One region of the Enterococcus sp. AZ163 genome, then DNA from elsewhere that is predicted to be linked to it. Evidence: predicted binding sites of a transcription regulator. Region 1 holds the regulator's gene; each other region holds the start of a gene.
The links. Region 1 encodes LexA, which represses DNA repair genes until DNA is damaged. Its sites were predicted from a motif close to CNAACANNTGTTNG; they were not measured.
Positions count from the first base shown of each region.

Region 1 (5,905 bases):
TGACAGTATTCATTCCCATTGCCACTGGTGTTACAGCCAAAGCTGTACCCAATACAGGCATGATACGTTTCACTCTCTTTTGTCGTTGCTGCTTTTCATATGTATGTCTTTCACTGCGAGTCTTAAATTGGCTCATTATTTACCTCCAAATATCCCTTGCTTCAATTCTTCAGATCTGGTCACAATAAAATTATACGCTATAATATTTTCTTAAACAATTTAAACATAGCTTCTTCACTCATTTGTTAAATCAGCGTAATATGTGTAACAAAAAAACAAAGTGCAGAAATAAATCTCTGCACTTGATCATTTTATTAATTCTTACAGCTCGTTGTAAGTAGAAACTACGTTCTCTACTGTGAAGCCAAATTGTTCTAAAACAAAATCACCAGGCGCTGAAGCACCAAAATGATCAATGCTAATCATTTTACCTGCATAGCCAATGTAACGTTCCCAACCAAATGATGAAGCAGCCTCCACTGCTACTCGTTTAGTTACTGCTTTTGGCAGTACAGATTCTTTGTAAGCTTCGTCTTGTGCTTCAAATAAATCAAAGCTAGGCAGAGAGACCACTGAAACATCTTTACCTTGTTCTTTCAAGATTTTTTGTGCCTCAACCGCTAGATTCACTTCTGAACCAGTAGCAATCAGGATACCATCTGGTGTGTCAGATGCAGCTTTAGAAATGACATACCCGCCCTTAGCAACGCCTTCTACTGCAATCTCTTTACTTCCTGGCAATACTGGCAAATTTTGACGACTTAAGACAAGTAAAGTTGGTTTGTCAGTTGATTCTAATGCAACTTTCCAAGCAGCAGAAGTTTCATTGCCATCTGCAGGACGGATCACTTGAACATTCGGCATGCATCGTACACTAGCTAATTGTTCGATTGGCTCGTGAGTTGGTCCATCTTCCCCAACCGCAACAGAATCGTGAGTTAACACATAGGTCACAGGTAAGTTTTGGATTGCAGACATACGAATTGCTGGACGAAGATAGTCAGTAAATACAAAGAATGTTCCGCCATAAACGCGAGTGCCACCGTGCAATTGAATCCCGTTCATTGCCGCAGCCATAGCGAATTCACGAACTCCGAACCAAATGTTACGACCTTGGTAAGAACCAGGTTGAAATTCTTCTTCATCTGCAATTGTTGTATTGTTAGAGCCAGATAAGTCAGCAGAGCCTCCCCAAACTGTTGGTACAGCTTTAGCAACTGCTTGGATAACTTCTTTACTTGATACGCGGCTCGCTTGGCTTGAACCCTCTTCATAGACTGGTAAACTTTCTACCCAGTTTTCTGGTAATTTGTCAGCAAAAGCGTCTTTGAATTGTTTCGCCAATTCTGGATGCGCATTTTCGTAGTTCTTGAACATGTCATTCCATTGACCCTCTACTTCAGCACCCTTATCAAGCATATCTGCTTTAAAGCGTTCAGCAACCTCATCAGGCACTGTAAAATCAGGATATTCCCAACCATAAACTGCTTTAGCAGCTGTGATACCCTCGTCCCCAATTGGAGCTCCATGAACAGCAGAAGTTCCTTCTTTTGGTGCACCAAAACCGATTACAGTCTTAACTTCAATCAAAGTCGGCTTTTCAGTTTCAGCCTTTGCTTCTTCGATCGCTTTGCTGATTGCTTCTAAATCATTACCATCTTTTACAAGAATGTGTTGCCAGCCATATGCTTCATAACGCGCACCTACATTTTCAGTAAAGGCTTTATTCGTTGGTCCATCTAGAGAAATGTCATTTGAATCATATAAAACAACCAATTTACCAAGTTTCATATGTCCAGCCATTGAGCTAGCTTCTTGAGAAACACCTTCCATTAAGTCTCCATCACCGACGATTGTATAAGTGTAATGATCCATTATATTGAAGCTGTCACGGTTATAAGTTGCAGCTAAATGTGCTTCAGCCATTGCCATACCTACTGCCATTGAAATACCTTGTCCTAATGGTCCAGTTGTTGCTTCGACACCATCTGTATGTTGAAATTCAGGATGTCCTGGCGTTTTACTTTCCCACTGACGAAAGCTTTTCAAATCATCAATCGTTACCTGGTAACCTGCTAAATGCAACAGGCTATATAACATTGCAGAACCATGACCTGCAGATAGGATGAAACGATCTCGGTTAGGCCAGTTTAATGACGTAGCCGGATTTACATTTAGATGCTTAGTCCAAAGAGCGTATGCCATTGGCGCAGCCCCCATGGGTAAACCTGGATGCCCAGAGTTAGCCTTCTGTATTGCTTCAATACTTAATGTACGGATCGTGTTAACACCTAACTGATCAATTTTATCAAACAAAATAATTCGTCCTCCTTTTCGGTGATAAATACTTTTATTCCACATTCATTGTAACCGATTTAATTATCGTTTTCAATCAGAAATAGCAAATATTCAAATTATTTTCGATTGTGTAAGCCTTTTTGCTGCTGAATTTTCTTCAGCTTGTCTGGTGTGACGTCTTTTCCATCAGGATCAACGATTTTCATTCCTTCAATGTGATGGCGCATGCCGCTGCGAAAAGTTGATAAATATTCTTCTCGTAAAACCTTTTGTTCCTTTTCTTCAGCATTTGTCAGTCCTTCAGACTTCTTCTTTTTTGCCAATTCATTGATACGAGCAATTTTTTCATCCGAAATCATTTTATGCACCTCGCTTCCGTTCCCTATTATACCTTAAAATGTCTAGGAAAAAAAAGCAAAAAAAGCGAACGCTTGTTTGATTTATCAAAAAAATTATGCTAAACTGAAAAAAAAGAAAAGAAGGTGAGCGCATTGGCAAAACGAACCGAAACAAAACAATTAGAAGTTCTGCGTTTTATTCATGAACGCGTTGAAAATAAAGGCTATCCCCCAACTGTTCGTGAAATAGGTGAAGCAGTGAACCTTTCGTCTACCTCCACTGTTCACGGACACTTAGCTCGTTTAGAGAAAAAAGGCTTGATTCTACGAGATCCAACAAAGCCCCGAGCGATTGAATTAACGATTACCGGGCTTGAAAAAATTGGTGCTCAACCTCAGGTAATTCCCATGCTGGGAGTTGTTACAGCTGGTGAACCAATTTTAGCTGTTGAAGAAGCTTCTGATTTCTTCCCAGTACCACCAGATTTATCTAGTGAAGAGGGCAGCCTTTTCATGCTAACAATTCGCGGTGAAAGTATGATTAACGCTGGCATCTATGATGGAGATCACGTTATTGTCAAAAAACAAGCAACTGCTATTAATGGTGAAATTGTCATTGCCATGACCGATGAAAACGAAGCGACTTGTAAAAGATTCTATCACGAAACAGATCATATTCGTTTGCAGCCTGAAAATGACCAGATGGAACCAATCATTTTAGATAATGTTTCTATCCTCGGCAAGGTTGTCGGTTTGTATCGAAACCACGTTTATTAATCGGATTTTATCCGGTTAATTTTTTTCTTTACAAATCGAACAAACATTCGTATAATACATATACAAACATTTGTTCGCATATTCTATTAGGGGTGAATTATTTATGAAAGCAGTAAGAAGATTTGGCTTAATCATTGGTTTTTTGTTAGTTGGATTGTTGATCGGCAAACTTGGTTCCTTAGCTACGATTGTTGTCTTCTCTGGTTTGTTCATCGTTTGGTTCATGCTATGGGACGAAAAAAAATACGCCCAAAAATACGAGCAAGAAGAAGACTATTGGGAAGACGACTATTACGACAATGGAGAACCTGAAGAGGTTTACTATATAGAATCTTATGATTACTACGATCATCACTATCACAAATCCGCATAAAAAAGCTCGAAAATCATTTGATTTTCGAGCTTTTTTCGTTTTAATAGTCCATTAAGGTTAAGATATCGTATTTTTCAATCTTGTCTCTGCCGTGTAATTCTTCTAATTCGATTAAAAATGCACAACCAACCACGATTCCGCCTAGTTTTTCAACTAAGTCAATAGTTGCTTTGACTGTACCTCCCGTTGCTAATAGATCATCTGTTACGAGCACACGTTGGCCAGGTAGGATTGCATCTTTATGGATCGACAAGATATCTGTGCCGTATTCTTTATCATACTCAACGTCAATTGTTGCTCTTGGTAATTTATTTGGCTTACGGACTGGCGCAAAACCTACCCCTAGTTCAAAAGCTACCGGACATCCTACAATAAATCCACGTGCTTCAGGCCCTACTACCATGTCGATTTCTTTTTTGCTGGCATACTCAACAATTTGTCGAGTTGCTTCACGATAAGCAGCTCCATCCGCCATTAAAGGTGAAATATCACGAAAGATAACTCCTTTTTGCGGGTAATCAGGAATACTGGCAATATAATCTTTTAAATCCATCTTGCATTTCCTCCTAGCTTTTCAGCCAATTTCTTATAGTTTGAATGTCACTCATCAATAAAAATTCTTCACTCTCGATTTGCTTCAAACGCTCTTTGTAGCTGTCGCTTTCTTCAATCGATTGATTTTGCGGGTTTGGCACGATTTCCAAAACACCGTCATCTATTGTAACAAATTTCAATTCAGAAAACACGCGAATCATAAAGACTAACAGCTTTTCTGATATTCTTAAATAATTTGAAATATTTTTCAACTTGTAGCGAATGTCCACACGCTGTTGTTTGATGCAAAATTGATACAAACTTTTAAACTGATCACGATTTGCCATTCCGTTCAGATACGCTTCATCAGCACTGTAAAGAAACAGGTAAACTCGTTCAAACTTACCATGGTTCACTAAAGACTTGATGGTTTCTTGATCGCTTGGACAATCAACAATTACTAACTGCCGATATTCCGCATACTCAGAAAGACGTGTTTCTTGATAGACCTGCACATGTTGTTGCAACGAACTTGAAAGCACCTCCCGACTTCTCTCATGAAAAGCCAAATACAGCGTACTAACTGTTTCTACGGGCTGATTCCAGCTATGCTTCGCTCGACGGTCAATAACCTGTAAGCCTTCTGTTGCAAAATCAAGCAGCTTCATTTGAACTTTCTTTTGTCCGTTCCATTCGTTAACTTCTAAGTCACCGACAAAACGAGTATTCTCCTGTTGTAATTCTTCAGATTTCAAACCAAAGCCGAAACCAATGACATCTAACTGTTTGTCGCCATTTGTCAGCATGAATTTCACATGTTGCTGCTCAGCACCAATAGTTTTCAACTGGGCAACTTTTGCTTCCTCCAATAAAAAATGTGGTGCTGGATTATCTGTTCCAAAAGGTGCCAACTGTTTTAGCTCTTCGACAAAAGCTAAATTCACTTCATTAAAGGAAAGCTCTTGATCGATGGACAGGGTGGCTCCCTGTTGAACGTCGATCTGATTTTCATCAATATAAATGGCAATTTGCTGTTTCAAGCTTGACAAGTTTTCACTGGGTAAAGTGACACCAATTGCTGCCTCATGACCACCAAAGTGTGTGAAATTTTCGCGCATAGTCGTCAGCATACCGTATAAATCTAGAGATTCATTACTACGACCAGAGCCTTTTGCTGTTCCATCTTCATTAATAGATAAAACAATCGCTGGCTTCCCAGTTTGTTTTAAAACATTTCCTGCCACAATTCCCAATACACCAGGATTCCAACCTTCTTTAGCTAATACATGAACTGGTGCATCTTCCGAAAGCATGTCAGCTGCTTCTTGAGTAATCGTTTGTACAATTAGTTTTCGCTCATTATTAATCTCGTCTAATTTATTCGCTAGTTCACGAGCATAGGCATCATCAAAAGTAGTCATGAGTTCTACTGCTGGATTAGGATCGCCTAACCGCCCAATCGCATTTAAGCGTGGACCGATCCCAAAACCGATGCTAACTTCATCCAACTTCTGAACATCGACTCCGCTAACCTTCAACAGGTGATTTAAACCCATACGTTGATTTTGCTTCATTATTTCCAGCC
Region 1 covers NZ_JBIPAO010000001.1:2,887,739-2,893,643, forward strand. Annotated here, with positions in the region: gene IGI46_RS13810 (glucosaminidase domain-containing protein) at 1-136, opposite strand, end outside; gene tkt (transketolase) at 322-2,316, opposite strand; gene IGI46_RS13820 (DUF896 family protein) at 2,415-2,657, opposite strand; gene lexA (transcriptional repressor LexA) at 2,790-3,413, shown strand; gene IGI46_RS13830 (hypothetical protein) at 3,517-3,786, shown strand; gene IGI46_RS13835 (adenine phosphoribosyltransferase) at 3,827-4,339, opposite strand; gene recJ (single-stranded-DNA-specific exonuclease RecJ) at 4,353-5,905, opposite strand, start outside.

Region 2 (5,905 bases), on a different contig from region 1:
CCGAATCTAAATCGATAAAATTAGTTGCTGGTATGGCATAATTTTCCTTCTTTGCTTTGTTAAGCATTGCTTTTGAGTTTACTAACACATGATCGCATCCTTTACATTTGTAAATTAACGTTTACTTTTGTAAAAATTGTAGTATGATAATAGAAGAATGTCAATTGAATCCAGCGTTATCATTTGGTATATATCAGCGAACTACGTAACATTTGTCGAGGAGGACATGTATGATTGAACGCGAAGAAATGATGCTAAAAGCAGCTTTATATTATTATGAAGAAGAGATTACCCAGAGCGAGATCGCTAAGTTACTAAAAGTCTCCCGACCAACCGTTGCAGCGCTGCTGCAAGAGGCCAAAGACAAGGGCATCGTGAAAATTACCATTCAACACAGTCATTTACGCTCCTTAAAGCTGCAGGAAAAGCTAGTAAAAAAATATCAACTGGCAAATGTAAAAATTGCTTCAGCCACTAAAGAGACAGAAAGCAATCTGAAAGCGGCCGCAGGAAAATTATGTATGGAGCTGATTGAACCGTTATTGCCGTCCATCCAAAGACTGGGAATTGGCTGGGGAACCACACTTTTTGAATACGTCCAACAAGCCAACTATCTCCACCTGGAGCCGTTAAAAATAATTCCCTTGATTGGTGGTAATGGTCTGTCCACTGTCCGCTTTCATTCTAATCATTTGGCTTTTGTTTTATCACAGAAGTATCATTGCGAGGTTTCTTATTTTTATGCCCCAGCCATTGCTGACACACAAGCAGTGAGGGATACGTTGGTGGAAACAAATCTGATTAGAGAGGTCATGGAGGAAGGTCGTCAAGTGGATATGGCCGTCTTAGGTGTCGGAGATCCCGTTCATTCTTCTACTTACGAAAAACTGGACTATATTTCTGATGAAGACACTGCCTTGCTGATAAATGAAGGAATCATTGGTGATATTGGAGGTACCTTTTTTAAGGCAAATGGGGCAGTGCTGGAAAAAGGAATTGCTCAGCGGATGCTTGGAATTAAACTAGCCGATATCAAAAAAATTAACCGGGTAGTCGTTGTAGCTACTGGAAAAGAAAAAGCGAAAAGCATTCAGACATTGCTGAATATGGCTGTCATCACCGATTTAATTGTTGATGAGGAACTTGCACAATTACTATAAAAATCAAAAACCCGAATCAGTCCCTTCCTTCACATTGAAGGAAAAACTGGTTCGGATTTTTTATTATGAATCCTGCTGAATAATTCCTGTTTAATTAGCCATCAGGATTGCCATAAGCTTGATAATAAGCATAATAGCCCATACGTTGCAAATCCATCGTTCGCTCAATCGTCTGCTCATCAGAAAAAGCCGTTGCCTTCAACAAGGCTTCAGTAAATTCCAAAGCAGCCGTACCATTAGCTGTAACCAAATTACGATCTTGAACCACTTGTTTATGAATGAACTGGTGAGAATTCGTATATTGCACAGCATTCTGACCTATTCTTTGGTCATTGGCCGTGTGATAATAAGTACGCAATAAACCATTCTGAGCTAAATAGTCCACTGCTCCGCAAATGGCTCCAACCGGCGTCCCGTTCTCTAAAGCTTGGGCAATAATTTTTTTCAACAGGGAATGTTTAAATCCCCATGAATTACTACCAATCAATACCAATACATCGATTTTTTTCGGTATTTTTTCGATTAAATAATCGACTTCGACTGTAAAGCCGCCCAAGGAGGTAACCTGCTGCTCAATAGATGCTGTTTTTATTTCCCAATTTTTCTGTTGATTCAATTGACTGGCGAGATAAGCACCTTGCCAATCAGCATATTCTTCTAATAGCAAAAATACGGCTCGCTTCATTGTTGTCCCCTTCTCTAATCACAGCGCAAGTATTTATACTTTTTAACTCGTGAGGTTTCAAAAGTTTCTACTTCAAAATAGAAATGATGGTCTTTGCGATCCTTCGTAATAACTGCTGGCATCATAAAATAAGTGATCCCTTGCGATTCCATTAAATAGAGCAGATCTTCCTTAACCGCAAAAAGCGGCACTGCTGAATCCACCAGTCGATGGTAATCTTTAGTAAACTGGTCATCTTCTTCGCTTTTAAATTCAAAAACTGCTCCATTTGTATCAAGCATCAGACTCATCCTTGGTCAAAATTTTATTGGCACCCAATAGCCTAACATGACGAATTTGTTCAATTTCCAGATGAATCATATCCTCCTCATCCGTCGCCAGATAGATAAGCTGTTCCTTTTGACCAATTACCCGACCTACCAAGTCATCGTAATACTTGCGTTCACTGTCCAGAGCCTCCAACTGCAAAACAACCCGTTTATTCTGTGTATAGGATTGCTGTAGTAACAGACCTATTTCTTCCAATGTTTGCTGGGACTTTTGTAAATTTTCTTTGTAGCGCTGTTGGTTATCTTTATTTAGAATAGCGGTATGATCTGATAGATAAAAGCCAATCCATTTGATCATTCCCCGATCCTGATAATTTTGTTTTGCTTCTAAAAATAATTCCATTGCTGTTTCATCATCATACACAGCAAAAACCCCTTTTCATTACGAGTGCAGTGATAAGAAAGCGTCAACTGCCTCATTTAATTTCATGCCTGAAATGATTTTATTCATGGCTTAAAATAGAAAATATTATTCTTTAGCAGTGGGGAACTGCTGTTTCTTGTGTTTTTTCCTATATATCTATCAGCTACATTCCGTCCATCCCGCCTGCATGTCCGCCAACTAAGCCCGCTCGATCAATGGCGGTGGCACCCTCTAATAATGAATGGGCCCGAACAATCGAGCGAAATTGATATTTGCTGCGAATTTGTCCAACGATATCATCTATTTGATCTTCTTTGATAGACTGTTGCGGCTCTTCGAATAAATTCAACTGTAAACCACTGGCCGGCTGTAGAGAAGAAACATTTACTGTAATCTTACGCACCTCCGAGCGATCCCAGTATTTGGCAAACATCTGAAGCGCCTGTTGCGTCAGTTTTTTCCCTTGGTTGGTTGCCGGCATTTTCGTTTGATGATGAAAACCGCCACGCTTTTGATCACCGTTATACGCATAACCCATCCCTAGATGCAACGTGGCTCCCATCACATCAGCTTTTCGCAAACGTTGCGCAACTTGTTCGCAAATTTCAGCTAGAACAGCTTCAATCTCTTCTTTGCGAGCATAATTTTTCGGTAAAATTTGTGAATTTCCAATTGATTTTTCTTTCTTAGGATAATTATCCTTTTCAGACAAAATCGACCGATCAATCCCCCAAGCGTGCATATAATGCTGGAGGCTGATCACACCAAAATAATTCTTTAATCTAAACGGATTTGCATGGGCCAAATCCCCCATCGTTCGCAACCCCATACGGTTATAGCGAATTTCCATTCGATGACCAATCCCCCAGAAATCGCTTAGCTTTAAAGGCCAAATTTTTTCTGGCACATCCTGGTAAGTCCAATGAGCAAACAAGGAGCCATTCTTTTTGGCCTCCATGTCCATTGACACCTTAGCCAATAAGGGATTTACCGCCAAACCAACACTCGTGTAAATTTTCAATTTTCGTAAAATCTCCTGCTGAATAGCTTTAGCAACCTCCTCCGGGCTATCTCCAAATAAACGCCAGCTATGGGTCAAGTCGCCAAATTGTTCATCAATACTATAGGTGTGGATGTCTTCATCCGCCATATATTGACGGAAAATAGTCAGAATTTCCATGTGGTACTTCATGTATAGCGTCATTCTTGGCGGTACGATGATCAAATCGGGATGATCCGGTACTTCGAATCCTCGACTGACATTACTGATTCCCAAGATTTTTTTAGCCATCGGACTGGCAGCCAAAATCAAACCCGCATCGTTACGATCACCGCTCATTACAACTAGTAAGGTGGTTATCGGATTCAATCCGAGCTCTACACACTCTACACTGGCATAAAAACTTTTGGAATCCATACAAAAAACTTCACGTACTGGTTCTCCTTTATAAAGATCCATTTTTCTTCCCTCAATTCAAACAAACATACGTTCCCTTAAATTAAAGCATGTTTGAAAGGGAATTGTCAATAGATAGTCTCTGTCTCTTTTTATTTTTTTCTGCTGTCTCATACCTAACATTATTTATAGCCGCTCAACCCTTTATGGGTTCAAACTTCCAGCAGTTCCAGAAAATTCTATACCGTATTTTTTTGATGACGAATGGGAATTGGTTATTAATCGTTTGTTTGTTAGTAAAGATGAAAGTGGTTAAAAGCATGGTTGGACCCTAAGCAATGTAGATTGTAAATACTCCACTCAGGAAAATTGTGATTTATTAACCATTTTAAGTACTTTAACAATTTTTGAAAAATATGGCGTGCGCCGCTTCGCTAAGCTGGTGAAAAGCGGTTTTACTACCACGGAAATTGATTACATTGGTAAAAAAGAAGAAGAAAAGATAGAAGTGTGGAAAGAACAGACTGCACCTGATTCAGGCCCAGACAGCTCCAATGATTCAGAGGAAGTTAGCGAAAAAACACCGACTGTAACAACTCATTTTGCCAGTTCTGCTGCTCCACCTAAGGATGAAGAAAAGGAAACAAAAGTTTTTGCCTCCTCCACTAGCACTACTCAAAACGACAAAAAGAGACAGAACCGAAAGCAGACAATGGATCATCAGAAAAAATGTATGTCCGAAATCCCTTTACCGAACTCGATAAAACCAAAAAATCTAGCTTCAACAGCCCTAAAAAGAAAAAAAGCGAAAGAAGAAACGGAAATAGACAACTTAAGGCTTGTTTTTAGTTGAAGCAGACTTGGTTATACACTAGAAAAAGTTTTTAAGTAAGAAAAAAGGGCATCCCGAAATGCCCAGATTTTCCTATGCTTTGTGTAAGTATCCTGCTAAGATTCCTTGCTGAGCTGCAATTGTATCGCACTCATCTTGGAATACTCGAAAAGTAAAGACTTGCTCCCCGTGGTTTAAATACAGTTCAACGAAGGAGTTGTCGACAAACACATCGACCTTTTGTAGGTTTTGAATACGTACACTTCTTTTTTCGCCATAGCCTACATCAATTTTTTTATCCAAATTATCCCGAGAAACAGTTGCCAGTTTAGTTTCTGTGTCATACTGAAATTCCCAATAATCATTGGTTGAGCCTATGGTAAATTTGAATCCCTTAGTTAATTCCAGCCAGTAGTTGCGGCTTTCCGTGTTTATTTTTTCGCTTTCAACTGACTGTTTCTGTGAAAATACTTCGACGATTTCTGAAGCAGGATAGCGTTTGAATTTCCCTTGCTCTAATTGCATTTGTTGAGGAAAAGTAAGCCCATGCTGCCAACCATCTTGCACTGGATAATCAGGTTCACCGCAGCCAAACCACCCATAAAGCAGCGGCTGCTGATTTTTTCCTAAGAAGGCTTGAGGTGCATAAAAATCAAAACCGGCATCCATCTGATCCCAATAGTCAGAATGAAAGCAGCGGTTGAGAATATCTAACTCCCCCACAGCATAAATAGACGCAAAGCGATTGTTGAAGCGTTCCTGTTCAGGAGTTATTCCCATTGGTGACAAAAACAGAATATCCTTCCCGTCTATTTGGATTAAACTAGGACATTCCAGCATGTAGCCAGTTGGAAAAGGCAGATCGATTAGCCCTTGATAGCTCCAATTCAATAAATTATTGCTTCGATACAATAGTAAAACGCCTTGATCACCAAAGCCTGGTCTTACTTCGTCAGCAAATTTACTGCCCCCCAGCAGCATATAGAAGCAGCCTTCTCTTTCAAAAACAAAAGGATCACGTAACTCTCCAGATAATCCAGGGAGCGTACCATCAATTACTGGTTCAGTGCGTTTTCGAACGTGACCTTCTTTATCCATAATAGCTACTGCTTGTTTAGGGATTTTACCGGGTCCAGTTT
Region 2 covers NZ_JBIPAO010000003.1:518,610-524,514, reverse strand. Annotated here, with positions in the region: gene IGI46_RS24125 (class II fructose-bisphosphate aldolase) at 1-88, opposite strand, end outside; gene IGI46_RS24120 (sugar-binding transcriptional regulator) at 231-1,160, shown strand; gene IGI46_RS24115 (DJ-1/PfpI family protein) at 1,255-1,845, opposite strand; gene IGI46_RS24110 (DUF5960 family protein) at 1,860-2,126, opposite strand; gene IGI46_RS24105 (hypothetical protein) at 2,119-2,538, opposite strand; gene IGI46_RS24100 (Y-family DNA polymerase) at 2,702-3,997, opposite strand; gene IGI46_RS24095 (hypothetical protein) at 4,356-4,787, shown strand; gene IGI46_RS24090 (glycoside hydrolase family 32 protein) at 4,860-5,905, opposite strand, start outside.
Region 2: IGI46_RS24100 (Y-family DNA polymerase) is a predicted target of LexA. The motif match lies at 4,018-4,031, and genes of this name have one in related genera.

Region 3 (5,905 bases), 2.0 Mb from region 1:
CTAGGTATTGTCGTTCCACAATGGACATTCATTGCTATTTTAGGAGACTTGTTTGTAGGCGCATTAAAAGCAATTGCACCAATTCTGGTATTTGTATTGATTTTAGCTTCGGTAGCAAAACATCAGACAGGAACAAAAACTTTTATTAAGCCGATTATTGCGTTGTATTTATTTACCACCCTATTGGCTGGAGCGATTGCTGTGGTAGCCAGCTTTATTTTTCCAGTAAAAATTACCTTGCAGGAGGTATCTGGTATGCAAGAAGCACCTCAAGCATTAAGTGAAGTGATGAATACAATTTTGACCAATATCGTACAAAATCCCATTCAAGCAATGGCGGAAGGCAATTATCTAGCTCTACTGTTTTGGGCAGCTTTAATTGGTTTTGCTTTACGGACACGTGATCAACGGACGAAGGACTTGGCAGATGATTTGGCGACTGCTATTACTCATGTTGTGCAATTGATTATTGCTCTAGCACCTTTTGGTATTTTAGGATTGGTGTACCAATCGGTTGCAACTACAGGTGTAAAGGGATTGGCCCAATATGGACAGTTATTATTACTGTTAGTTGGAACCATGTTAGTGGTAGCCTTGATTGCTTATCCACTCGTTGCATTTATCTTGATTCGTCAAAATCCTTACACGTTAGTCTTTTTCTGTTTAAAAGAGAGTGCTATTCCAGCCTTCTTTACCCGAAGCTCTGCGGCGAACATTCCGATTAATATGATGTTGGCAAAACATTTAGGATTAAGTGAAGAGTCTTATTCTATTTCTTTACCGTTAGGTGCCACTATTAATATGGGAGGAGCAGCTGTAACCATTTCGATTATGACTTTGGCTACGGTAAACACCTTGGGAATCGAAGTGGGTTTGGGCTTATCTTTGATACTTTGTGTATTATCTGCACTATCAGCTTGTGGGGCTTCAGGCATTGCCGGCGGATCACTGTTACTGATTCCGTTAGCTTGTAGTCTGTTCGGGATTCCCAATGATATTGCGATGCAAGTAGTAGGTGTAGGATTTATCATTGGTGTCGTTCAGGATTCAGTGGAAACAGCCGTTAATTCATCCAATGATCTATTTTTCACAGCAGTGGCGGAATTAGCTGATTTGCGAAAAAAAGGCAAAGATTTAAAATTGAAGGAACGTTTAGCAAATTAAAAAGGAGCTCTTCTCATTGACGAGAGGAGCTTTCTTTTTTTATTGAATACTGCTTAAACTGATTTCGCCGGAGGAAAGTGCAGTAATTTCACCATCTAAGTCGACTAGTAGTTCACCAGTGTCGCTGATCCCTACCGCTTTACCAGAAAATTGCTGATTTTTTTGTTGAAAAGTTACCCTCTTACCTAAAACAAAAGATTTTTTACGATAAATGGATAGATACGTAGAATCTTTTTGTTCAAGCAATTGAAAGAACTGATTCCAAATTTCGATAATCAGCTGATTTCTAGTAATGGTTGGTTTCCCATCAGCAAATAGCGAGGTCGCTTTTTCTTGCAGCTCGGGTGGAAATTTTTCTTGAGGTACAGAAAAATTAATCCCCATACCAATGATAACATGTTTAAGTCTGTTGATTTCTACATCCATCATTGCTTCTGAGAGAATTCCTACGAGCTTTTTCCCATTTAAATAGATATCATTTACCCACTTAATTTGAGTATCGACTCCGGCAAGAGTATCAATAGCCTGAGTGACAGCTACAGCCATCAAAACGGTATATTGTGGTAATTCATGTAACTGAGTGTCAGGTTTTAACAGAATGCTCATATAAATACCTGCTTTTTCCAGAGCAAAAAACGGTCGGTTGAAACGGCCCCGTGGTGCTTCCTGCATATCAGCAACTACTAAAATTGGTGGCTCCTCACCATTTAGTACCGCCAATTGGGCATCTTTCATAGTGGAAACCGATGTATCTAAAATACGTATTGTCAATGGTTCCTGAATACCGGCTGCTATTTCCGCTGCGTCTAATACATCTGAAGCTTGGTAACGGTAACCGGTTGAATGATGCTCAATCTGATAGCCGGATTTTTCTAATTCCTTAATTGCTTTCCAGATAGCCGTGCGAGAAAGCTGTAGTTCTTGTGCTAGTTGTTCGCCGGATACAAAGCCAGTCGTATTTTTTAGTTTTTGTAATACTTTTTCTTTTGTCGACAACAAGATGGCCTCCTTTTTGGTCAGTGTATCAAAAAAAGCAGACTACCGCAAAGTAGTCTGCCAAGAAGGATGAATAGTTGATTTTTAGCTAAGCAATAATGCGTCATCTTTTAATTCAGCACCTGAGTTTTGATGGAATAATTCCATTAATTTCGGTACGGTTAAATGTTCTTTTTCCTCTTGTCGGATATCGATCGCAATTTGTCCTTGGTGAAGCATAATCAAACGATTTCCGTAGTGGATAGCATCTTCCATATCATGGGTAACCATGAAGGCTGTTAATTGATGTTCACGAATTAATTTTTCGGTTAAGTGCATCACTGTGATGGATGTTTTTGGATCCAACGCTGCAGTATGCTCATCCAGCAGAATTAATTCAGGACGCTGCAAGGTAGCCATTAACAAGGTAATTGCTTGCCGCTGCCCACCAGACAGTAATCCAATTTCAGCATCCAAGCGGTTTTCTAAGTTTAAATCTAGAGTGGCCAGCTGTTCTCGGAAGAATTCACGGTCCTTGCTGCGAACACCTAAACCGAACCCTCGTTGGAAGCCGCGTTTCATCGCCAAGGCTAGATTTTCTTCAACTGTTAAACGTACGGCGGTTCCCATACGCGGATCTTGGAATACACGACTGATTTTCTTGGCACGTTTGGTAACCGATTGTTTAGTAATGTCTGTATCGTTTAGAAAGACTTTGCCTTCTTCGATTGGCAAGGTGCCTGCGATACTATTTAGCAAAGTTGATTTTCCGGCTCCGTTTCCACCGATGATCGTAACAAAGTCTCCTGGTTCCAGCGCTAAGTCAATGCCGCGCAGTACATGATTTTCGTTAATCGTTCCTCTTTCAAAGTATTGATGAAGATTACTGATTTTTAAGACTGGTTGCATTGTTCTCAACTCCTTTCTTACGATCTTTTTTTGGGATATTCAATCCTAGCTTTTGACGAATTTGCGGTAAGGATAGACAAACCACTAAAACGATGGCCGAAGCAAGTTTTGAGTCCGTTGGCTGAACGTTCATTTCGAATACTAAAGCCAAAATGAAACGGTAAATGATGGCACCTGCGACAATAGTAATGAGACGAGTCGCAATGGGGCGATTGTGCAGCAGTACTTCAGCGATAATGATAGAAGCCAAGCCGATAACGATTGTTCCCACACCGGAGTTTAAATCAGCAAAGCCGTTGTTTTGCGCCAATAGCGCACCAGACAATGCGATACAACCGTTAGAGATCATGTAGCCTAAAAGCTTCATATTCTCAGTTTTGATCCCGTTTGCTTCACTCATATCTGGATTGTCGCCAGTAGCCCGGATAGCTAAACCGATCTCGGTACGGAAAAACAAAACGAGCAGAACAATCACTAAAACAGCGATTAAAGCGCCGACAGCAATCACAGCATTGTTTTTCATTAATCCCATGCTTTGAATTGGGGTAAAAACAGTGTCTTCACCTAACAAAGCAATGTTTGGAGCGCCCATAACTCGAGAAGTTATGGAGTACAAACCGGTCATAGTAATGATACCGGCTAGCAAAGCTGGAACACGAAATTTTGTATTCAAAATTCCTGTAATCAACCCCGCCAGCATGCCGCCGAAAAAGGCAGCAATTGTAGCTAACACTGGGTGGGTACCGTTGACAATCATAACTGCCGCGATCCCGCCGCCTAGAGGAAAACTTCCTTCAGCGGTTAGATCGGCAATATCCAAGATACGAAAGGTCAGGTAAACACCGATCGCAAGTAAAGACCATAAGAGTCCTTGTGACGTAGCTGAGAGTAATAGTGACAAAATATTCATCCTTCATCCTTCTTTCTGGGTGCGCATATTACGCTGGTTCTTTAATGCTATCTGGATCGATTCCTAAATCTTTGGCCATTTCTTTGTTGACAACTAATTCAAGGCTGTCAGCACTTTCAACGGGCATAGTAGCTGGTTCAGCGTCGCCATCTAAGATTTTAGCTGCCATCAAGCCAGTTTGTTTTCCTAATTTTTTGTAGTTGATTCCGACAGTCGCTAACCCACCTGCTTCTACTTGGTCAGTTGATCCAGCAACTAAAGGAATTTTTTTCTCTTTAACAACTTCACCAACGATTGATGCAGCACTAGCGAACGTGTTATCTGTTGGAACATAGATGCCATCTACTTCGTTAGCTAAAGATTCAGTTACTTGTTGTACATCGTTAGTTGTGTTAGCAGTTTTAGTGATTACTTCAACACCAGCTTTTTCTAAAGCTTCTTGTGCTAAATCTGCTTGTATTTTAGAGTTTGCTTCACCAGCATTGTACATAATGCCGATTTTTTTAGCGTCTGGAGTTAAAGACAGAAGCAAGTCTGTTTGTTTATCGATTGGCACCATATCTGTAGTACCTGTTACATTGCCGCCAGGTTCTTTGTTGCTTTTAACTAATTTCGCTTCTTCTAAATCAGTTACTGCAGTTACAACGATTGGAATATCAGTTGTTGAATTTAGTAGTGATTGTGCTGAAGGAGTCGCAATTCCCAATAACAAATCATTTTTGTCTTTGACTAATTTTTCACTCATACTCTTCAGGTTGTCTTGGTTATTCTGTGCGTTTTGATAATCAATAACTAAGTTTTCGCCTTCAGTATAGCCCCCCTCTTTCAGCCCTTCTTTGAATCCTTCGTAGGCACCATCTAATGAGGCATGTTGTACCAATTGCAATACTCCTACATGTTTGGCATCGCTGTTCGCTGCACTGCCAGTGCTATCTGTTGTGTCGTTGTTTCCGCCTCCGCAAGCCCCAAGTGCTACTAAGGCAAGTACGCTAATTCCTGCTAATAAAGTTTTTTTCATCTTTTTTTCTCTCCTTTTATAATACAAAAAATCACCCACTCAGAATGCTAAGTGGATGATTGTACATACGAGATAATCATTTTATTATCCTCAGCCACTTAGTATTTCCTCTACGTGGCTGGTGGTACGTGAAATTGCTCTAGCCATCATAGATACAAACTTGCGTTTTGCCCTGTTTGCATCCAGTGATGAATACAAACATTATCTAAAATAGCTAAAGTAGCGATTATTCAGTTGTGGTTTTTTCATCGTCATCATATTCATAAGAAAAACCTCCACTTCTGGTTGTTCATTAGTATAAGGTAAGAAAAATGAGATGTCAATAATAAAAACGAAAAGTTCAGAAAATTAAGAGAGTTTATATATTAACTTTATTGGAAGGAGTAGAGTTAATTTGTTTAAGAAAACCTGCATCAAGAACTCGATTATTTCCAGAAGCTATTGACATTCTTGCTGGATTCATGTATTATATGAAGTTGCTAAAACTATCTGAAATGATCTAAGACAGGAACGAAATATTGTCCGTTTCGGTTTAAAATAAAGGAAACAAAAGTAGAAGCTCACGAAAATTTTTCAAGAGAACGTTCTATTTTTGGTTTTTTTTTGCCTAAAAGCCGTAAAAAATGTCTCTTGTTACACGAACTTAACGTTCGTAACAAAAATGTCATGAATCTTCGGATCGGTTTTCAGACTTTTAACAAGGAGTGAAGAACTTGGCTGGATATGACGTGAAATACGGGAAACACCGCACACGTAGAAGCTTTGCCCGCATCAGTGAAGTATTGGAATTACCGAACTTGATCGAAATTCAAACAGATTCTTATCAATGGTTCTTAGATGAAGGTCTAAGAGAAATGTTTGAAGACATTTTGCCAATTGAAGACTTTACCGGAAACCTGTCATTGGAATTTGTTGACTATGAATTGAAG
Region 3 covers NZ_JBIPAO010000001.1:858,914-864,818, forward strand. Annotated here, with positions in the region: gene sstT (serine/threonine transporter SstT) at 1-1,164, shown strand, start outside; gene IGI46_RS04315 (biotin--[acetyl-CoA-carboxylase] ligase) at 1,204-2,160, opposite strand; gene IGI46_RS04320 (ABC transporter ATP-binding protein) at 2,245-3,048, opposite strand; gene IGI46_RS04325 (ABC transporter permease) at 3,023-3,958, opposite strand; gene IGI46_RS04330 (ABC transporter substrate binding protein) at 3,987-4,976, opposite strand; gene rpoB (DNA-directed RNA polymerase subunit beta) at 5,681-5,905, shown strand, end outside.
Region 3: IGI46_RS04330 (ABC transporter substrate binding protein) is a predicted target of LexA. The motif match lies at 5,132-5,145, and genes of this name have one in related genera.

Region 4 (5,160 bases), on a different contig from region 1:
AGAGCAACACGAAAAAAGTTTATTAGCTGCTCAAAATACGTACGAAAAAAGCCTGGAAAAGCAGCAAAAGCATTTAGAGTTTCTTAGTAGATTTGAGAAAAGATTATATGACGACAAACTAAATGCAGCTGAAAAAGAGTTCAAAGAAAACACTGTTAAACTTGAAGGCGAGAGCGCTAAACTGAGAGATCAACTTAAGGAGATGGAAAGTGAACGTAACCAGCTCTTACAGAATTTAAATCAATTAACTTCAGCTTTACAACAAATACAGAGTAAACCGAAACGTTATCCAAGGAATTCGAGATACTAGAATGCAGAGAAAAATATTATAGAATGGATGTTTGAATTAAACATGATCACAAATATAAATAGCAGATTACCCAAAGACTCCACTGTAGCTATATTCAAACGTGATACGGAAAAACTATTAGGTTTTCTAAGTACTGAATCCTATGAAGATCATTACTCGTTTGATAATGATAGATTAAAACTCAAATTAATTACTTGGAATGAAGCTAATGAAATAGCAAAAAGTATCGTAAATGATCCTGATTTTACACACATACCAACATTTGAAAAAGATAAAAGAGAAAATTTTCTAATACCAATTGAAGAAATTAAAATTGAAGCTTGTAAGGTAGAATATGAGTAAATTGTTTCGAATCAAATTAGGTTATTGATGACCGATACAAAAGATATAAAAGTTTACTGAAGGATGCTGTTCTGGCAAAGGAATCAGCATTCTTTTTGCATTCAGATTTTTAGGTAGAGATAAGAAACTTTCTAAAAAATGTATATTTTCGGAAAGATGAGAAGAATAGCTTTTTTGACACCAACACTAATAAATAAAATCAGAAGCCAAGCAAGATTCTGATGGCAGCTTTGACTTTACCAAGCAAAATAAGCAGCATACGTTGATTGTATGCTGCTTAATCCTTATCGGGATTATCCGGTATGTTTTAGGAACTCTAGCTATATTGTTCAACTAGTTTCTTTATTTGTTCATATTGGTAAGCAATTGTTTGATCATTCCAAGCTTGGTCTTCTAAGGATAGCTCGTTCCCATCTTTATCACTGGTCTGAAAGTCCGAGTCAATTTCATTATAAGAATTATAGAAAACTTCAATTGAATTATCGTAATCTTCTTCCTTTTCATCAGGATCAAGATCATTCCAGGCTTCTATAGTTTCTCGGATAATCAAATCAATATAATCTGTAATAAGCATTACAGTGCCAGAATTAACGTTACGCACATACTGAATGTCAGTGTTACCAGCAGCAAGTAAACCTAGGAGCTTAGAATGTTTACCTAGCCAGTTTAATTCGCTACTCTTGTACTTTTGGATAGTCCGTTCAGAGATTCCAGATAATTCGGAAATTTCACGGGAAGTCTTTGCTCTAAACATTTGGTTCACCAGTTCAGTGTCAATAATCATTGTTATTCGCTCCTTTAGCTCTTTTCTATAGTTCTATTATATACCCTAATCAGGGTGAAGTCAAAAAAATACCCTGATTAGGGTAATTTTTTATATAATAACCTGCTAGGTTGATCATTCTAAAAAGATAAGTTTTTTTGAATGATCAATGTTCGTATTTTAAGTAGCAGGTAGTATCTTCAGGAGATACTGAAGCACCAATAACCATACTTAAACACGAACGAATGTCATTCCTGGACTCCAGGTAAAAATAGTAAAAACCGAACTAGTGACACACGGATAAATATAATACTAATATCGCAAATGAAATGATTCAAACAACCTACTACCAGCAATTAGGGGCAGTCTCTTGGCTTTATAAATCAAATTAATCCGGCCGCTGCTAACACGGTCGGATTTTTCTAGTTAATAAGGCTTTACGTAATAAGGTTGATTATGATAATTCAGCGCTAAATCAATATAAAATTGATAGCATGGTTCACTGACTTCAGCAATTGCATTCGGGCCAAAATCCCAAAGACAATTTTCTAATTCTTCTATTGTAATAAGCTTGAACTCATATTGTCGAATCGGGTTCATCGAGAATATCCTCCATAAATTCTTGATAAAATTCGTTCTTCTCCAGCTGAAGCTCAGCCGGGTCTTTTTTTTCCTTAGATTGTTTTAGCTGCTGCTTTTCAAAGATATCAATGTCCGACCATTTTTTTGCTCCAGTCAATTTAATATGTCGGACGTCTTCCCAAAAGATTATCTTGTCATTAAATACGAAATAGTCTTCATAAGCTTCACCCTGAAAAAAACCAGTAGCGCTGTCCTGAAGTCGGCCAAATTCGTCGCAAAGATTCAATTGTATCAGAATCTCTTTTGTCTGAAGAAAAGAATCCGAAAGAACAATATCTATTTCTTCCCTACTCATTTGTTTGAGCGCAGCGTTGTCTTTCAAAGCATATTCTTCAGTAGACCTTACTTGTTTCATTAAATCGTCCATGGCGTAAGCAGTACCCCACTTTAGACCAAATACTCGATCCCGATAATCGTTGTAATCTCGAAATTCCTTTTTCGTTCGTTTAACCATGTTGCTCGCTCTCGATTCCAGACATTCCCCCAGCATGACCACCGACTAAAGACGAGCGTTCTATCGCGCGGCCGCCTTCGAGTAAAGAGCTAGCATAAACTATTGCAGCAAAAGTATATTTTCTTCTTATGTTATCAATAACGAATTCAATTTTTCGATTGTCTAATTGCTTTTCAGGCTCTTCAAATAAATTCATTTGAAAAGCTGAAGTATACGTTAATCGTGAGCAATTCACACCAACCGATCTTATATCTTGTCGCTCGTAGTGTTTATCTAGTAGCAATAAGAGGTATCTAGCGATTTCTTTACTGGAATTAGTTTGAGGAACGCGTATTTGCTGATGAAAATTGGTTTTACCTTTCTTATCAAAAAAATTTATCGAATAGCCACACCACAAACTAACACATTCAGTTTTTGCATTTATACGACGTAATCTTGTTGCTACTTGGTCAGCCATTTCTCGAACGACTATTTGCAGCTCTTCTTTGCGTGTATAGTCCTTATTCAATACCTGACTGTTACCTATTGATTTACTTTTAGGTTCATATTTTTGACCTAAAAAGGAGCGATCAATCCCCCAAGCTGTCGCAAACAGCTGGGTTCCAATTATGCCGAATTTATTTTTCAACCGATAATAATCCGCATGTGCCAGGTCTCGCATATTGTGAATGTTCATTTTTTCTAATTTAGCTGCCGTTTTTTTACCGATTCCCCAAACGTCCGTTAAATTTTCAATTGACCATATTTTTTCCTGGACAGTTTCATAGCGTATTTCTCCGCGCATTGTTGAATTGTGTTTTGAGTAGATATCCAAAGCAATTTTAGCTTGCACTGGATTATCACCTATTCCAATTGTGACGTAAATGCCAGTACTTCTGTATACGTCGATCTGAATCAATCTAGCAAGCTGATCAGTAGTTGAACAGTCAAATAGCTTCAGAGAGTCGGTAACGTCTAAAAACGATTCATCAACGGAGTATACAGAGTGATTTTTTTCGTCAACATACCTCCTGTAAATATTGTTAATTTCAGCATTCTTTTTCATGTATAAAGTCATTCGCGGTGCAACTATATGTAGGTCTTTAGGATACGGGAAAGGTAAATCCCTTGCCCTGGAAACATTGGTTATCCCATAAGCTTTTTTGGCGGCCGGCGACGCAGCCAATACTAAGCCGCTACCGCGTGTTCCGTCGTCATTCGCCGGATAACTCATAACAACAAGCTTAGTCGTTAATGGATCTAATCCTCTCTCGACACACTCAGTTGACGCGTAAAATGACTTGCAGTCCGCACAGATAATGTCTCTTGCTGGTTCTTTTGAATAGTCGAATTTCAAATTATCATTGAACATCATAGCAATCTCCCCCAAGATTCTAAAAGAACATATGTTCGATACAACTGTACAGCAATGTTATCTTTCTTGTCAATAAAAAATTACTGAATATGACACTGGAGAACAAAAGTCTGATATTATTTATCTATATAATAGGCTTTTATAATTGGAGGGATTTATCTGTATGTAGTTAAAGAATTTAAAAAAATTGGCTTGTTTATTCTTATTGCTGTTATACTTCTAGGTTTTGCTTATTACATTGGTGTCACCTTAATGTTTATCTTTATGATTGCGGGTTTAGATTTATCTACCGTGAATAACGACCTTTTGTCAAATATAATTTGGTTTTCTGCTACCAACCTGCTCTACTATTTTCTGATAAAACAAACAGCTAAAAAGTCCTTGCTTTCTAAAAAGGCGGTTGATCATATTTCAACACTAATAGATTTTTCACTTTCATTCATTGCTTTTTTGGCTGTAAGTCTAATAGCCGGCAATAAATCTATTTCGTTTAACTTGTTCGAAATCGGAGTCACTCTTTCTTTTACTTCATTGAAAGTTTGGCTATCTCATTTTTTTAACATAGAGAGTTCACACTCTTGATCAGGAAGAAAAGGCTAAGAATGAAGCCGTAATATCTTGAGTAAATCGATTGATTAAGGGGGGCACAGAACGTCGAAGATAATACATTCAGTTAAAATGTATTTATCAATCATGTGGAAGATGTTTATACGTTAAACTATGTTACTAAAAATATAACTAAGCGAAGGTGTTAATGTATGTATATAATCTTTATAATCATTTTATTCTCGAGATATCCAGTAATAGATATAGCAAGTCTATTTTATTTATCTCATATGAATATTGTTAAACTAATAAACTCAGGACTTGTAACAACATTAATTGGCGCCGTATGTACTTTAGTCATTGCAAAGATTACTGTAAATTCTTTTGATAAAATAAGAGTAAAACGCGAATTTTTGAATGAGATACGTAATTATACAGGAACCTATTTAGGTGAATGCTTAGCATACATTAGGATTTTAGAGTTCATCAAAAAAGATTTTAGAGAAAATCTTTTAATCCAATATTTAGAAGTTCAAAAGGCTTATGCACAGTTGAAATTGCGATTTGGTGAAAAAAAAGATAATAAAGAGTATGAGATCATAGATAAATTAGAGAAAGAGATAACAAAATCTTATCGTTCTTACTTTGAAAGTGGCGAAAAGCTTTCAGAAGGAGACTTAAAAGAATTATACAATGAAATTACTAATAGTATGGTACAAATGGAAAATTATTTCTACAAATCATGGAAA
Region 4 covers NZ_JBIPAO010000005.1:42,357-47,516, reverse strand. Annotated here, with positions in the region: gene IGI46_RS25215 (helix-turn-helix domain-containing protein) at 1-310, shown strand, start outside; gene IGI46_RS25210 (hypothetical protein) at 338-652, shown strand; gene IGI46_RS25205 (hypothetical protein) at 969-1,436, opposite strand; gene IGI46_RS25200 (hypothetical protein) at 1,842-2,015, opposite strand; gene IGI46_RS25195 (hypothetical protein) at 1,993-2,511, opposite strand; gene IGI46_RS25190 (Y-family DNA polymerase) at 2,504-3,865, opposite strand; gene IGI46_RS25185 (hypothetical protein) at 4,702-5,160, shown strand, end outside.
Region 4: IGI46_RS25190 (Y-family DNA polymerase) is a predicted target of LexA. The motif match lies at 3,890-3,903, and genes of this name have one in related genera.